Regions from separate parts of the Streptomyces sp. 71268 genome, predicted to be linked through region 2. Evidence: riboswitches for the same ligand, from Rfam matches in the RefSeq annotation. Region 2 holds a riboswitch; each other region holds the start of a gene.
What was found. Region 2 has a riboswitch for cyclic di-AMP ahead of OYE22_RS20375 (C40 family peptidase). Riboswitches for the same ligand answer to the same signal wherever they lie in the genome.
Positions count from the first base shown of each region.

Region 1: another riboswitch for cyclic di-AMP. It lies ahead of OYE22_RS14185 (M23 family metallopeptidase); the one in region 2 lies ahead of OYE22_RS20375 (C40 family peptidase).
Region 3: another riboswitch for cyclic di-AMP. It lies ahead of OYE22_RS00980 (C40 family peptidase); the one in region 2 lies ahead of OYE22_RS20375 (C40 family peptidase).

Region 1 covers NZ_CP114200.1:3,726,601-3,731,480, reverse strand. The annotation lists gene OYE22_RS14195 (DUF6227 family protein) at 1-346, shown strand, start outside; gene OYE22_RS14190 (PP2C family protein-serine/threonine phosphatase) at 569-1,738, shown strand; cyclic di-AMP (ydaO/yuaA leader) riboswitch at 1,885-2,053, shown strand; gene OYE22_RS14185 (M23 family metallopeptidase) at 2,065-3,186, shown strand; gene OYE22_RS14180 (aldo/keto reductase) at 3,352-4,317, shown strand.
Region 2 covers NZ_CP114200.1:5,148,920-5,153,799, forward strand. The annotation lists gene OYE22_RS20365 (globin domain-containing protein) at 1-594, opposite strand, end outside; gene OYE22_RS20370 (Rrf2 family transcriptional regulator) at 836-1,276, opposite strand; gene OYE22_RS20375 (C40 family peptidase) at 1,598-2,836, opposite strand; cyclic di-AMP (ydaO/yuaA leader) riboswitch at 2,844-3,087, opposite strand; gene OYE22_RS20380 (ATP-dependent DNA helicase) at 3,246-4,880, shown strand, end outside.
Region 3 covers NZ_CP114200.1:305,333-310,212, forward strand. The annotation lists gene OYE22_RS00970 (TauD/TfdA family dioxygenase) at 1-117, opposite strand, end outside; gene OYE22_RS00975 (class I SAM-dependent methyltransferase) at 750-1,775, shown strand; cyclic di-AMP (ydaO/yuaA leader) riboswitch at 2,278-2,431, shown strand; gene OYE22_RS00980 (C40 family peptidase) at 2,435-2,908, shown strand; gene OYE22_RS00985 (hypothetical protein) at 3,150-3,749, shown strand; gene OYE22_RS00990 (FMN reductase) at 3,894-4,520, opposite strand; gene OYE22_RS00995 (LLM class flavin-dependent oxidoreductase) at 4,651-4,880, opposite strand, start outside.

The sequences.
Region 1 (4,880 bases), 1.4 Mb from region 2:
GACGTACGCCGTCGACGACTCCGCCGACCACGCGCGGCGCGTGCTGCGCCGGGCGGAGAACCCGGACCGGCCGGGCGACGACGTGCGCGCCCGGCTGAGCACCGCGTTCGCTCACGACATCGCGCTCGCGACCAAGCCCCGGCTGCGCACCGGCGGCCCCGACGCCACCTGGTGCCGGTTCTACGAGCACGCGTTCCTGCTGGCCGGTGGGGACGAGGTGGTGCTGTGGGAGCTGGAGCACAACCTGACGCCGGACGGCCGGCTGGTGTGCGAGGTGTACCTGGACGAGGCGGCGGCCGAGTGCGCCGCCGACCGCCACGCCCGCGCCCTGGGCGTCGAGCTGTAACAACGCACCGGGCCGGCCCCGCCCCGGCCCGCCCGGCCCAGCCGTCAAGCCAGAAGACCGGCCACCCGCCCCCGGCCCAGCCGCCCGCCCTACGGCGGGCGCGCGTACGCCCGCTTGGCCGCCTCCGGGTCGCTCGCCCGGCGCGCGAGCCCCAGGCTGGGACGGACGCACCTGGCGGGGCGCTGTGCCGGGTGCGGGCCAGCCGAGAGCGGGAGCGAACGCGTGGGGAGTCCTGGGTGGGCCGGTGCGGGCGCGGAGTCGCCGCGAGCCGCGTGGGCCCGGAGCGTCGCCCGCTGGCTGCCCGCGTTCCTGCTGGTCGGCGGCGTGGTCTTCGACCTCCTGATGCCGATGCACTACACCGCCTCGCCCTTCCTGTCCGCCGCCTCCCTGGTCGCCGCGCCGCTGTTCTCGCTGCGCGGCACGGCCGCGGTGGCCGCCACGGCCGCCGTGGCGTCGGTGCTGCTCGCGACCTTCCACAGCGGCGACGACCAGGCCCTGTCGGTGACCGAGGTCGTCACCGTGTGCACCGTCGCGCTGCTGGCGCTGGCGATCAACCGGGTGGTGCGGCGCAACTTCCGCCAACTCGCGACCGTACGCGTCGTCGCCGAGGCCGCGCAGCGCGCCGTGCTGCCCACGCCCCCGAGCCGCATCGGTTCGCTGCGGATCGCCGCGCGGTACGTCGCGGCGCAGACCGACGCGCGGATCGGCGGCGACCTGTTCGCCGTGCAGGAGTCGCCGCACGGCGTGCGGGCCATCATCGGCGACGTACGGGGCAAGGGGCTTGAGGCCGTGGAGGCCGTGGCCGTGGTGATCGGGGCCTTCCGGGAGGCCGCGGAGCAGGAGCGCACCCTGGAGGGGCTGGCCGACCGGCTGGAGCGTGCGCTCGACCGGGAGGGTGATCGGCGGGTGGGCCTCGACCAGTTCGAGGGGTTCACCACCGCCGTGCTGGCCGAGATCGGCGACGGGAGCGGCGGGCTGCGGCTGATCAACCGGGGCCACCCGCCGCCCCTGTTGCTGCTCCCCACGGGCCAGGTGCGTGAGCTGAGCCCCGAGGCCAACGCCCTGCCGCTCGGCATGCGGGACGTGGCGGCCTGGCGGGACACCGTGGAGGAGCTGCCGTTCCCGGCCGGGGCGGCGCTGCTGCTGTTGACGGACGGGGTGACGGAGGCGCGCGACGCGAGCGGGCGGTTCTACGAGCCGGCGCGGCGGCTGAGCGGCCGTCGCTTCGCCAGCCCGGACGCCCTCCTGGACGCGCTGATCGCCGACGTCATGCGGCACACCGAGGGCCAGCGCGCCGACGACATGGCACTGCTCGCGCTGCGCCGGGCCGGCGCGCCCGGCATGGTGGCCGTCCGACGCGGCCAGCGGGCGGCCGACGAACGCGCTGGGTAGCCGATCTTGACCACTGTGCTGACGATGTGCTGGCACCTCGTCAAAGCGGGGCCCTTATTCCCCGGAACGGCTTGGAATCACACCCGGCCCTCTATTAACGTTCGATAACGCAGCGCGGTCGTCACAGCCGTCGCCAGAGGCGGCACCGTGCGCCGTCGCCGAATCCCGTAGGCGCGTCATCGCAGATCAGGGCGGTGCCGCGGCGAGGGAACCGGGGAACCAACCCTTGGGGTGAATCGGATCGTGCGCGACCCGTAGGAGACCTTCCTGCTCCGAACCCGTCAGCTAACCCGGTAGGCGAGAAGGAAGGAAAGGAGCACGCCTCCGTGGCGTCCAACAGGTCTGCCCTCGACCAGGCTTCACCCGCGCACGACGGGGTCGACGACCTCGCCGGGCCTCCCTGGGGGGAGCCCCGGGACGACCTCCGCGAGGGCCCCTGGGAGGAGTGGAACCCCACCGCCGAATCCGTCGCCCCGGTCCGTGGCCGGCACCGCGTGGTCAAACAGCGCGGCACCACGATGGCCCGTGGCGGCGCCGTGCTCGGCGTGGGCGTCATCGCGGCGGTCGGCGCCGGCGGCATGGCGAGCGCCAAGGACCGCCCCAAGGCCCCGATATCGATGCCCGACCTCGGCCACGTCGCCGACGAGGTCACGCACTCCCTGCCCGACGTCGACGAGCTTCCCGGCGTCGGGTCCCTCATATCCGACGGCGGGAGCGGTGACCAGCGGTACGAGGCCGCGCCGCGGGCCGCCGGCCAGGCCCCGCTCAGTCAGGCCGGCCTGACGGCCGAGGAGTCCGCGAACGGCACGACCAACGCGGGCGAGGTGCTGCGCGCCCGCATCCTCCAGCAGGCCGAGACCCAGCAGAGCGCCGCCGACGAGGCCGAGCGCGAGGCCGCCGAGCGGGCGGCGGCGCGCAAGGCCGCGGACGAGGCGGCCCGCAAGAAGGCCGCCGAGGTCGAGAAGCAGCGGGCCGCGGAGGCGGAGGCCAAGCGCGAGGCGGAGGAGGAGGCCCGGCGTAAGGCCGAGGCCGAGCGCCGCGCGAAGCTGGCCGCGAGCTACGCGATGCCGCTCAGCTCGTACACGGTGACCTCCACGTTCGGCCAGGCCGGCGACATGTGGTCGGCGAACCACACCGGCCTCGACTTCGCCGCCCCGACCGGCACGCCGGTCAAGGCGGTGCACGGCGGGACCATCACGCAGGCCGGCTGGGCGGGTTCGTACGGCTACCGCATCGTGCTGACGCTCCCCGACGGCACCGAGGTCTGGTACTGCCACCTGTCGTCCATGACGCAGACCTCGGGCGAGGTCTCCACCGGTGACGTCATCGGCCGGGTGGGCGCGACCGGCAACGTGACCGGCGCGCACCTGCACCTCGAAGTGCGCCCGAGCGGCGGCGCGCCGGTCGACCCGATGGCGTGGCTGCGGGAGCACGGCCTCCAGCCGTAACGAGAGCGGCGGGCCCGGGTCCCGCGCCCGCCTGCCCCCCGCACGGCCCGCCCCCTCCGCACGACCCTCCGTCCGCCCGCACGCCGGGGGCGCGCTCCCCGGCGCGCTCCCGCCGTACGTGGCACGCGCGGAATAGCGCCCCGGGCCGGGCCGTTGGCTCTGCACATGGTCGAGAACGCACAGAGCACGCGGACGCGCCGGATCGGTGACGTCGAGGTCTTCCCCCTCTCGCTGGGGGGCAACGTCTTCGGGTGGGGCGCCGACGAGGCGCAGTCCTTCGCCATCCTGGACGCCTACACGGGGGCCGGCGGCAACTTCGTCGACACCGCCGACGTCTACTCGGCCTGGGTGCCGGGCAACTCGGGCGGTGAGTCGGAGACCATCATCGGCAACTGGCTCGCCGCGCGCGGCAGGCGGGACGACGTGGTCATCGCGACCAAGGTGGGCGGCGGCTCGCCGGAGCGGCGCGGGCTGCGCGCCGAGGTGATCAGGGCTGACGTGGAGGCCTCCCTGCGCCGCCTGCGCACCGACCACATCGACCTGTACTACACGCACTACGACGACGAGTCGCTGCCGGTCGAGGACTTCCTCACCACTCTGGACGGCCTGGTCCGGGAGGGCAAGGTCCGCCAGATCGCGGCCTCCAACATCACGGCCGCCCGGCTCACCGAGGCCCTGGACGCCTCCGAGCGGGAGGGCCTGGCGCGGTACGTGGCGCTCCAGCCGCACTACAACCTGGTCTCGCGGGACACCTACGAGGGCGACCTGTCCCGCGTCGCGGCCGAGCGGGGCCTGGCGACGGTCCCGTACTTCGCGCTGGCGGCCGGCTTCCTCACCGGCAAGTACCGGCCCGGCAGCACGCCGGAGGGCTCGGTGCGCGCCGAGTCGGTCCAGCGGTACCTGGACAGCGAGCGGGGGCCGCGAGTGCTCGCCGCCCTCGACGAGGTGGCCGCGGCGCACGGCGGCGTCGAGATCGCGACGGTGGCCCTGGCCTGGCTGGCCGCGCAGCCCACGGTGGTGGCCCCGATCGCCAGCGCCCGCACGCTGGAGCAACTGCCGCCGCTGCTGGCCGTGGCGGACCTGGAACTCACGGCCGCGGAGATCGCCGCGCTGACCGAGGCGTCGACCTGAGCCGGTAGCCGCCGGCGCCGCCGGGCCCCCGCGCCGGATCTCGTCGCTTGCGCCGAGCGAGCGGGCGCCGAACGGGACCTCGGCGGGCGTTGGACGGGATCTCGTCGGCGGGCGCCGAGCGGGATCTCCTGGCGGGCGCCGCGCGGGCCGGGCCTCAACTGCCGGACGGCCGGCTCCCGTTCGGTCAGCCCGACCTCCGCGCGCACCCGGTGGCGCCCGTCGGGCCGGCCGGGCGCCAGCGGGCTCGCCTACCTGCCCGGACGGGTGGCGGCGACGCCGCGCGCGCCCAACCCCGCGGACGCGGAGGGGAAAACGGCCGCCCCGGTTCTCAACTCCGGGCATTTTTCGGGCAAAGAGAAAGCGCCGAACCGGGCACCGTGGAAGGGGTCGCGACGCCCATCCATAACTCCGCCATTGCCTGGGCATTACCCGCCGCCGAACGCGGCCCGGGCGCGGGCGGAAACCCCCGCCGGGGCGTGAAGTATTACGCGTCATTGCCCGCGATTACGCATCCGCTACTCACCGACTACAGCGGGGGATTGTGCACGCGCACTAAGTCTCGT
Region 2 (4,880 bases):
CAGTTCGACCTGCACGGAGACGTACTGGCCGGGGCGGGACGGCGGGGGCGGCGTGCCGTCGGCGGGCCGGACCAGGAAGCTCACCACGCCGTCCGCCTCCGGCGTGCGCTCCAGTACCCGGTACTCCCGCCACACGTCGCCCTCGGCCACGCCGGCCGCCGCGTACAGCCGGCCCTCCGCGGCGATCAGTGAGTCGGCGAGCAGCCAGTAGACCTCGTCCCAGGCCGCGGCCACCTCCTCCGTGACGGCCTCGCCCAGCACCTCGGCGATGGCCGCGAACAGGTGGGTGTGCACGATGTCGTACTGGTCGCGGGTGACGCCGAGCGAGGCGTGCTTGTGGGCGATGCGACCCAGCAGTTCGTCGGGCGCGGTGGGCGATGGCCCGACCAGCGTCGTCGCGAACGCCGCGAGCGCGCCGGCGAGCGCCTGCCGCTGCGTCCCGTTGGCCTGGTTGCCACGGTTGAACAGGTCGCGCAGCAGCGCGGGGTGGGCCGCGAACAGCCGGTCGTAGAAGCGTGCGGCGATCTCGTCGAGCGCGCCGTGCACGGCGGGCAGCGTGGCACGGACCGCGACGGCCGACTTTTCGGACAGCATGGCTACTCCAAATCAGATTCTGAGATTCGTCTTTTTGGTCGAGGGTGTTCGCGGAAGGGATTGCGGGGATTCCGGCGCGAGGGCCGGTCAGGGGGGAGCGGGGAGAGGCGACGTGGGCGTGGGGCCTCGGGCGGGGTGGCGCGAGGTGGCCACGGTGAGGCGCGGGCGGGCTTGGCCGCGGCCCGCGCGGTGCGCGGTGGGCGCGGCGGGTGGTGATCAGGTGGCGGGTGGTGTTCGGGTGCTAGGTGGGACGGGGTGTGAGGCCCAGCAGGACGGGGCCGGTCGGGGCGGAGACGAGGTCGGCGATGGTGATCGGGTCGAGCGTGGCGTAGAAGGATTCCTGTGCCTGGCGTAGCGCGCTGCGCAGCCGGCACGCCGTGCGCAGCGGGCAGGGCGGGTCGTCCTCGCAGCCCACCACGTCACCCGCCCCCTCAAGCTCGCGTACCAGCCAGCCGAGCGACGCGGCGCGCCCGGTCGAGGTCAGCGCCAGCCCGCCGCCCCGGCCGCGCCGGGCCTCGACCACGCCGAGGTGGCGCAGCCGGGTGACGGCCTTCGCGGCATGGCTGTACGGCACGGCGACGGCGTCGGCCACCTCGCGAGTGGTCGGCGCGCTCTCCGCGTCGAGCACCGCGAGGCGCATGGCGACGCGGAGCGCCAGATCGGTGGCCTTGGTCAGTCGCACGCCGCGATTCTATGGAATACGCATCTGCGATTCGTCTTTGGGGGTGCCCTTGGTCCCCGCGCCCGTTCGCTCAGCGGTCCAGCGGTCCAGCGGTCCAGCGGTCCTCCCGCCAGCGGTCCTCCCGCCAGCGGCCCGACGGACGCCGCCCCTCCCCGCGAGGCCGTGACCGGCACCGTCTTCGCCACCCTCGCCCACCCCCGGCGTACGCCGCACCCTCCCGCCAGCGGCCAGCAGCCAGCGGAAACCGCCCCCACCGGCGAGCGGGCCCGCCCCCGCGCCAGGGGAGGCGGGCCCGCTCCGTGGGGGCGGGGGCCCGGCGGGTCAGGCCGGCCGCACGTTCCCGTACAGCGGCATCGTGTAGATCGACTCGACCCGCACGTTGGCCCCGGGCCTCGGCGCGTGGATCATCTTGCCCTCGCCGACGTAGAGGCCGACATGGCTGATGTCGTCGAAGAAGAAGACCAGGTCACCGGGGGCGAGGTCGGTGGTGGCTATGCGTTGGCCGACCTTGACCTGGTCCCAGGTGGTGCGCGGCAGGGTCACCCCGGCGGCCTTCCACGCGCCCTGCGTCAGCCCGGAGCAGTCGTACGCGTTGGGGCCGGTCGCGCCCCACACGTACGGCTTGCCGAGCTGTGCCCGCGCGAAGTCGATGGCCTGTTGCGCCTTCGCCGTGTCGGCCGGGGAAGCGGGGTCGCTCGGGCCGATGTCGCCCGAGCCGTCGCCGCGGCCCGCGGCCCCGCCCTGGCCGCTTCCGTCGCCGCTGTCGCCGCCCGTGTCGCCGGCGTTCTCGCGCTGCTCACGCTCCCGCTGTTCCCGCTCGCGCCGCTCCCGCTCCGCGCGCTCCTTCTCGGCCTGCTCGCGGGCCAACTCCTTGGCCTTGCGCTCGGCCTCGGCCTGCTTCCTGCGCTCCAGCTCCGCCAGCCTGGCCTTCTCCTCGGCGGTCAATCTGGACAGCAGCTTGCGGGCCTCGGCCAGCTTGGTCTGTACGGACTTCTTCTTGGCCCGCAGGTCGTCCTGGGCGGCGGTGAGGGAGGCCAGGCTCCGCGCCGCCTTGCCGCGCTGGGTGGCCGCCGTCGCCCGCCGGGCCTCGTAGTCCGCCAGTGCCCGCTGCTGCCGACTGGTCATCCGGGCCAGCAGGTGCGACTGGTCGAAGAGACGCTGGGAGTCGGCGGCCAGGAGCAGCGTCGCGGTCGAGTGGGCGCTGCCGGTGCGGTACTGGGCCGCCGCGAAGGTCCCCAGCTTGCGGCGCGCCTCGTTGACTCGCTCGGTGTGCTCGGCGACGTCCCCGAGCAGTTCGTCCACCCGGGCCTGCTGCGCGTCCGTGCGCTCCTTGGCCCCGTTGTACGCCTGGGTGGCGCTGCCGGCCTCGCGGTACAGCGCGTCGACCCGCTGCCGCACCTCCTCGACCGAGGGGCGCGGCTCGCGCGGTACGGCGGTGGCCGACGGCGCGAGCTGGACGAGGAGGGCGAGGGAGGCGAGCGCGGCCGTGGTGAGGCCGGCGACGGTACGACGACCGGACGACACGTCCAGCCGGTACCGCGACCTGCGGTGTGACGCCAAGGGAGGCGACTCCTTCCGTGGACCGCCTACCGGGTTAGCTGTCGGGTTCGGGCGCTCCGCGCGGCTCGGGGACGGGCGTCACCGAGCGCACGGGGAGGGAAGGGAATGCCCTACGGTCCGCACATGGGGATGCGGTCCGATTCACCCCGGTGGTACTTCCCCCCGCCTCCGGGAGACTCCCGTAAGGCGCGGGGAACGGTGGGTCCCCGGCTCCGGCCGCCTGACAGGGCCGGACTCGGCGCGGGCCGCCCGTTGCCGACGCTTTCGCCGACGGGGGTACGGGCCGCCATGACCAGGCACCGTAGCCAACGGCCCGGGTGGCTGGGAAGGCTGGTGTTCGACATGTCGGGAAGGGGTCGGGGGAAGGGCGGTGCGGGTTGTCAGTGGTGCCGCCTAGACTCGGTTCGCGATGAGCAGCCTCTTTGACGACGACTTCCTGGCGGATCTTGCCCGGTCGGGCGGCGAGCCCCCGCCCGAGGAGCAGGAGATCCCCGAGGACGCCCCGGGTGACCCGACGGTGCCCGCGGGCCAGGCCCCGGAGCAGGTTCCGCACGACCTGTTCGAGGGCTGGGACCTCGCCCCGAGCGCGGGGCCGGGGCCGGCCGCCGGCTTCGGCGAGCGCGCCGGCCGCGCGGGGTCCGACGCGTACGGCGAGGAGCCGGAGCCGTACGGCGAGCGCGAGGCGTACTACCGCAACGGCGCGCCGCGCCCGGCCGTGGACCCGGCCGCGCTGCTTGAGGGGATGAACGAGCAGCAGCGGGCCGCCGTCGTGCACGCCGGATCGCCGCTGCTCATCGTCGCCGGCGCCGGCTCGGGCAAGACCCGGGTGCTCACCCACCGCATCGCGCATCTGCTGGGCGCCCGCCGCGCGCACCCTGGCGAGATCCTGGCGATCACGTTCACGAACAAGGCCGCGGGCGAGATGAAGGAGCGCGTCACGGACCTCGTGGGCCAGCGCGCGAACGCCATGTGGGTGTCGACGTTCCACAGCGCCTGCGTGCGCATCCTGCGCCGCGAGTCCAAGAAGCTCGGCTTCACGTCCTCGTTCTCGATCTACGACGCGGCCGACTCCAAGCGGCTGATGGCCCTGGTCTGCCGCGACCTGGACCTGGACCCGAAGCGGTTCCCGCCCAAGTCCTTCAGCGCCAAGATCTCCAACCTCAAGAACGAGCTCATCGACGAGGAGACCTACGCGGCGCAGGTGGGCGGCGACGGCGCGGGTTCCGGTGGCGGCTTCGAGAAGACGCTGGCCGAGGCGTACACGATGTACCAGGCCAGGCTGCGCGAGGCCAACGCCCTCGACTTTGACGACATCATCATGACCACGGTGCACCTGCTCCAGGCGTTCCCGGACGTCTCGGAGCACTACCGCCGCCGGTTCCGGCACGTGCTGGTGGACGAGTACCAGGACACCAACCACGCGCAGTACACGCTGGTGCGCGAGCTGGTCGGGCCGGCCGAGTCCGCGGCCGAACTGTGCGTGGTGGGCGACGCTGACCAGTCGATCTACGCGTTCCGTGGCGCGACCATCCGCAACATCCTCCAGTTCGAGGAGGACTACCCGAACGCGACGACGATCCTGCTGGAGCAGAACTACCGTTCCACGCAGACCATCCTCAGCGCGGCCAACGCCGTCATCGAGCGCAACGAGAACCGCCGCCCGAAGAACCTGTGGACGGACGCCGGCGCCGGCGCCACCATCACCGGGTACGTGGCCGACACCGAGCACGACGAGGCGCAGTTCGTCGCGGACGAGATCGACCGGCTCACCGACGCGGGCGACGCCCGCGCCGGCGACGTGGCCGTCTTCTACCGGACCAACGCGCAGTCCCGCGTCTTCGAAGAGGTCTTCATCCGCGTCGGCCTGCCGTACAAGGTCGTCGGCGGCGTCCGCTTCTACGAGCGCAAGGAGGTCCGCGACATACTCGCGTACCTGCGCGTGCTCGCGAACCCCGAGGACACGGTGCCGCTGCGGCGCATCCTCAACGTCCCCAAGCGCGGCATCGGCGAGCGCGCCGAGGCGATGATCGACGCGCTCGCCCAG
Region 3 (4,880 bases), 4.8 Mb from region 2:
GGGCGAGAGGTGTTGCTCCTTCAAGACCACGATCTTGTTCCGGTAGACCTTTTCCTTGAGCGCGACGAGATCCTCGTCCGGAGCGTTCAGAACGTCGAGCTCCAGAGCCACGCCCATGGCGGCGTCCGTTTGTGGTGCGGTGGTCATATTCTCCCCCAGCGGCGAGCCGGTTGGTTTAACAATGCACTGGCTCTACCACCGTTCAGCAGCGGGCTTAGGGCAACCTTGCAGCTCGCTGAAACGGAGGGGTGATCTCACCAACAGGCGTTCGGGGGGCAGGTGAGCGGATGCCGCCTTTTGCCTTGGGCCGTATGGGCCGTGCCCCAGTCGGCGCACCCGGACGCGACCGGACTATATGTCACCCGTACGAGTGGACCAGGGGTTCAGCGGCGCGACGCCGCGCCGACGCCTTGGGCAGGCCAATCACCTCGGAGTTCGGTGCGCCGGGGCGCGCGGGAGCGGAAGGGCGGGCGCGCAGCGGGCAGTGCGATCGGCGAATTCCCTGATACACCTGTCCCCTGCGCCGGATCAGCGCGCGACGTGTGGACGCGTGGGGCGTTGGGCAGTCAGTCCCCCAGCGCACGCCCGCCGCCATCCTCTTCACCCGCGATAGCCGCCCGATCCGCGTGCCACCCGCCACTGCGCCACCGGACCCCGGGGCGCGGGTGTGTCCCCCGGCCCGTTCCGCGCCGGCCCAGCGCCGTTCGCGCGTACGCCGCCCACCACCCAGCACAGATGAGGAACTCCCCGTGAAGATCCGAACGTTCACCAAGCTGGTGCGCAGCAATCACCTCTCACTGGCCATGCGGATGCCGCGGGAGCTCGCCGGCCCCGCGTACCGCGCCTCGTTCCTGGCCGCGGCCGCCAACAGTGGCGTGCTGCGCCATCTCGCGCGGCAACCGCTCGACGCGCCCGCGCTCGCCGACGAGCTGGGCATGCACGGTGAGGAGCAACTGCTCGGCGTCTGGCTCGACATGGGAGTGCGGCTCGGAGAACTCGGCTCGCGCGGCGGGCGCTACCGGCTGCGCGGCCGCCTGGCCAAGTCGCTGGCGCGGCCGGAGGCGGACGCCTACGTGGCGCTGCTCGAACAGCTCATGCGCTTCCACGCCCCACTGCTCCTGGACGCCCCCGACATGCTGCGCGAAGGGCGTCGGGTGTCGATCGCCGACCAGGACGGCGCGCTCATCGCCCGCTCGTCCCGTGTCCTCGAACCCGCCGTGCAGGGCGTGGTGGAGCAGCAGGTCGACCGGAACTCACCGGTCCGGCTCCTGGAGGTGGGCTGCGGCAGCGGCACCTACGTACGGCACGCCGCCTCGCTCAACCCTCGGCTGACGGCCGTGGCGATCGACCTGCAGGACGAGGTGGTGGCGCAGGCGCAGGCGAACCTGGACAAGTGGAACCTGTCCGACCGGGTGGAGGTCGTCCGCAGCGACCTGCGGACGTACTCGACGGAGCAGAAGTTCGACCTGGTCACGCTGCACAACAACATCTACTACTTCCCCCACGGTGAGCGGACCAAGGTGCTGGAGCGGGCGCGCTCGTTTCTGATGCCCGGCGGCAAGCTGCTCCTGACGACGAGTTGCCAGGGTGGCGGCCCGGGCATGGAGATGCTGAACCTGTGGTGCGCGTACGCCGACTTCGCCGGCCCGCTGCCGCGCCCGGCCGAGCTGTTGGGGCAGATGCGGGACGCGGGCTTCACACAGGTGCGCTCCCGCCGCCTGGTGCCCGGCGAGGAGTTCCGGGCCTTCGTCGGCACCTGCCCCTTCGACGACTAGCCTCACGCGTTCGACGGCTTGCCCCAGACGCAGGCGGCGGGCCGGGAACGGCCGGCGGTGGCGGAGACACACGGTCATCGCCATCCCGCCGCCACCGTGACACCACGCCACCGTCACCCCGCGCCTCCGGTGTCGCGCGGCGCCGGGTCGCCGACGGCCGGCCGTGCGCGCGGATTGACGTCGCGTCACGGCACACCGCCGCGCGCGCCGCGAACCCGGGGGTGGTGGGCGGCTGCCTGGCCCACAGCCTGGTCACGCCCTGGAACCTCTGCGTCCGGTTCGGCGTTTTCGCAGTTCAGAGCGGGTTTGCGCGACTCGTATGGGGGATGAGACCGACCGCGGTTCTGTGTCACCAGCGAAGGTGAAGAAGTTCACATACGGCCCTTTCGGCTGCGAATTCGGGCCGTGGATGACGCAGTATCCCTATCCGACACCACCAAGCCCCCGTCACCACGGCGGGGCGGTCCGGGCGGACGCCGAGTCCTGCCGCCGCGCGGGCCCAGTGAGAAGAACACGAAATCGGCAGGAACGGGAGACCCAGGCACGACGGGCCACGAAGTCGGTGGCCCTTGGGGTGAAGCCACGCGAGTGGCCGGGCAACTTCGCCAGTCCGAACCCGACAGGTCATCTTTCGCAGGCGGATGACGAAGGGCTTTCGTATGTCCGCGCAGCCACGCATACCCTCGATCGCCACGCGCATCGGCACCGCTTCGGCCCTCACCGCCACGGTGCTGGCCGGTTCCTCGTTCGTCCCCGCCCTGACGACCGATGCGCAGGCGGCGACGGCCTCCGGCAAGGCGCTCAAGATCGCCGCCGGCAAGAAGGGCGCACCCTACAAGTACGGGGCGGTCGGCCCGCACCGGTTCGACTGCTCGGGGTTGACGCTCTACTCGTTCAAGAAGGCGGGCAAGAAGCTGCCGCGCACGGCGGCGGCCCAGTACAACAAGACCCGCCACCTGTCCAAGAGCTCGCGCAAGGCGGGTGACCTGGTCTTCTTCCACTCCGGGCGGAACGTCTACCACGTGGGCATCTACGCCGGGAAGAACAAGATCTGGCACGCGCCCAAGCCTGGCAAGTCGGTGCGGCTGGAGAAGATCTGGACCAACAAGGTCTGGTACGGCCGCGTCCGCTGACCATGACGGGTGGGTCGGGGCGCCGGGCGGGCGATGCCGCGCCGCGCCCCGACCCCACGACCCTGGGACGAGAGGGGTGTGGGGACGAGAGCCGCCCTACGGGCCGGTTCCGGGTCGATGTCACCAAGCCGAGTGATGTTGCCATCGAGTACGTCACCCGCAGGGAGCAATCCCCGTTGTCCTCACGTGCCGACCGAATCACGGTCAGCCTGATCCACGAGGACGAGTCATGATGCGAGGAATGACGGGGGTTGCCGTCGTCGCAGCGGCGCTGGCGTGCGCGGTGACGCCGGCCCAGGCTGGTGAGGCAGCCAAGCCCATCAAGAACGGCAAGGCCGAGTTCTGCCTGAGCAAGCCCGCCGCCAAGCAGCTTGCCAAGGCGAAGGTCACGCTGGCCGCCACGGGGGCCGCTCGGATCACCGGCAAGCAGCGCCAGTGCGTGTCCCTCCCGCTGGTCGAGGGCACGAGGGACTACGCGAAGTTGCAGGGCGGTGTCACGTTTCGTGACAAGGACGACCGTCTCGACCTCACCAAGATCTACAACTACGTGAACAAGTCCTCGCGGACCCAGGCGCACGCCTCGGTCAACCGGGCCAAGGCGCAGCCGGTGCGGTTCCTGACCTACACCATCAAGCGGGAGAACGCGAAGGTCACGCAGAAGCAGGTCAAGGCGGTCAACGTGCGGACCGCGCTGACTCCCGAGGGCGAGAAGCTGCTCAAGAAGACCTTCGGCAAGTCGCCGGTGCGCAAGGGCGACCACCTCTTCACGCTCAACGCGGTCGCCGACATGCCGAGGCTCGCCCCGGACACACTCGGTGACCTGCTCGACCTGCTGCGCTGAACCGAGGGCTGAACCCGGGACGCGGAGCGCCCCGGACCACGGCAGGTGAACCACGGCGGCCGATCGGCTCCACGGATGCCGCCGACACGCCACATGGCGTGTCGGCGGCATCCGTGCGTACGGCGCCCCGGCGCCTGCGCGCCGTCAGGCTCCGCGCACCGCGGCCAGTTGCTGGGCGAAGGGGACGACCTCGTCGTCGTCCTGGTGCGGCACGGACGGGGCGTCGACCAGCAGGCCGGCGAGTTGGCGTGCGGCGCGGTCGATTCGCTCGCTCAGCCCGTCGGTACGGCCGTCCCCGGCCGCGCCCCAGTCCTCGGAGGCGGCGTAGACGCCGGTGGGCACGGTGACGGCGCGCAGGTAACCGAAGAGCGGGCGCAGCGCGTGGTCGAGGACCAGGGAGTGGCGGGCCGTGCCGCCGGTCGCCGCGATCAGCACGGGCTTGTCGACCAGCGCCTCGTTGTCCAGCACGTCGAAGAACGACTTGAACAGGCCGCTGTAGGAGGCGGTGAACACGGGCGTGACCGCAATCAGCGCGTCGGCGCGGGTCACCGCGTCGAGGGCGGCGCGCAGCGCGGTGCCCGGGAAGCCGGTGACCATGTGCTGGGCGATGGCGGTGGCCAGCTCACGCAGTTCGACCACCTGGACCTCGACCGGCCGGCCGGCGTCCGCGAGCTGTCGCTGGGCGGCCGTGGCCAGCCGGTCGGCCAGCAGCCGGGTGGAGGACGGCTGGCTCAGCCCGGCGGTGACGGCCACCAGGTGCAGGGGCTTCATGTGGTGTCTCCTGGGGTGGGGTTGCGGGGTGGTGTGGGGCCGGAGGGCGTACGGGACCGGCGGGTGCCGGGGGCGGCGCCGCAGGCGGGCTGTGGGTGAGCCCGCCGGCGGGCGCCGCGTCCGGTGGTGGTCAGGCCGGGGTGTCCGTGCCGGGCCGCCCGGTGTGCTCGCCGGCCTTGGCCGCGCCGTCGGCCTCGGCGGTGGCCCGGGCGACCAGGGCCGCGTGCGTCGGGCCGTCCGGCACCTCGGCGGGGCGGCCGGCGGCGAACTCGCGGCGCAGCACCGGGACCACTTCCTCGCCGAGCAGGTCGAGCTGTTCCAGGACGGTCTTCAGCGGCAGGCCGGCGTGGTCCATCAGGA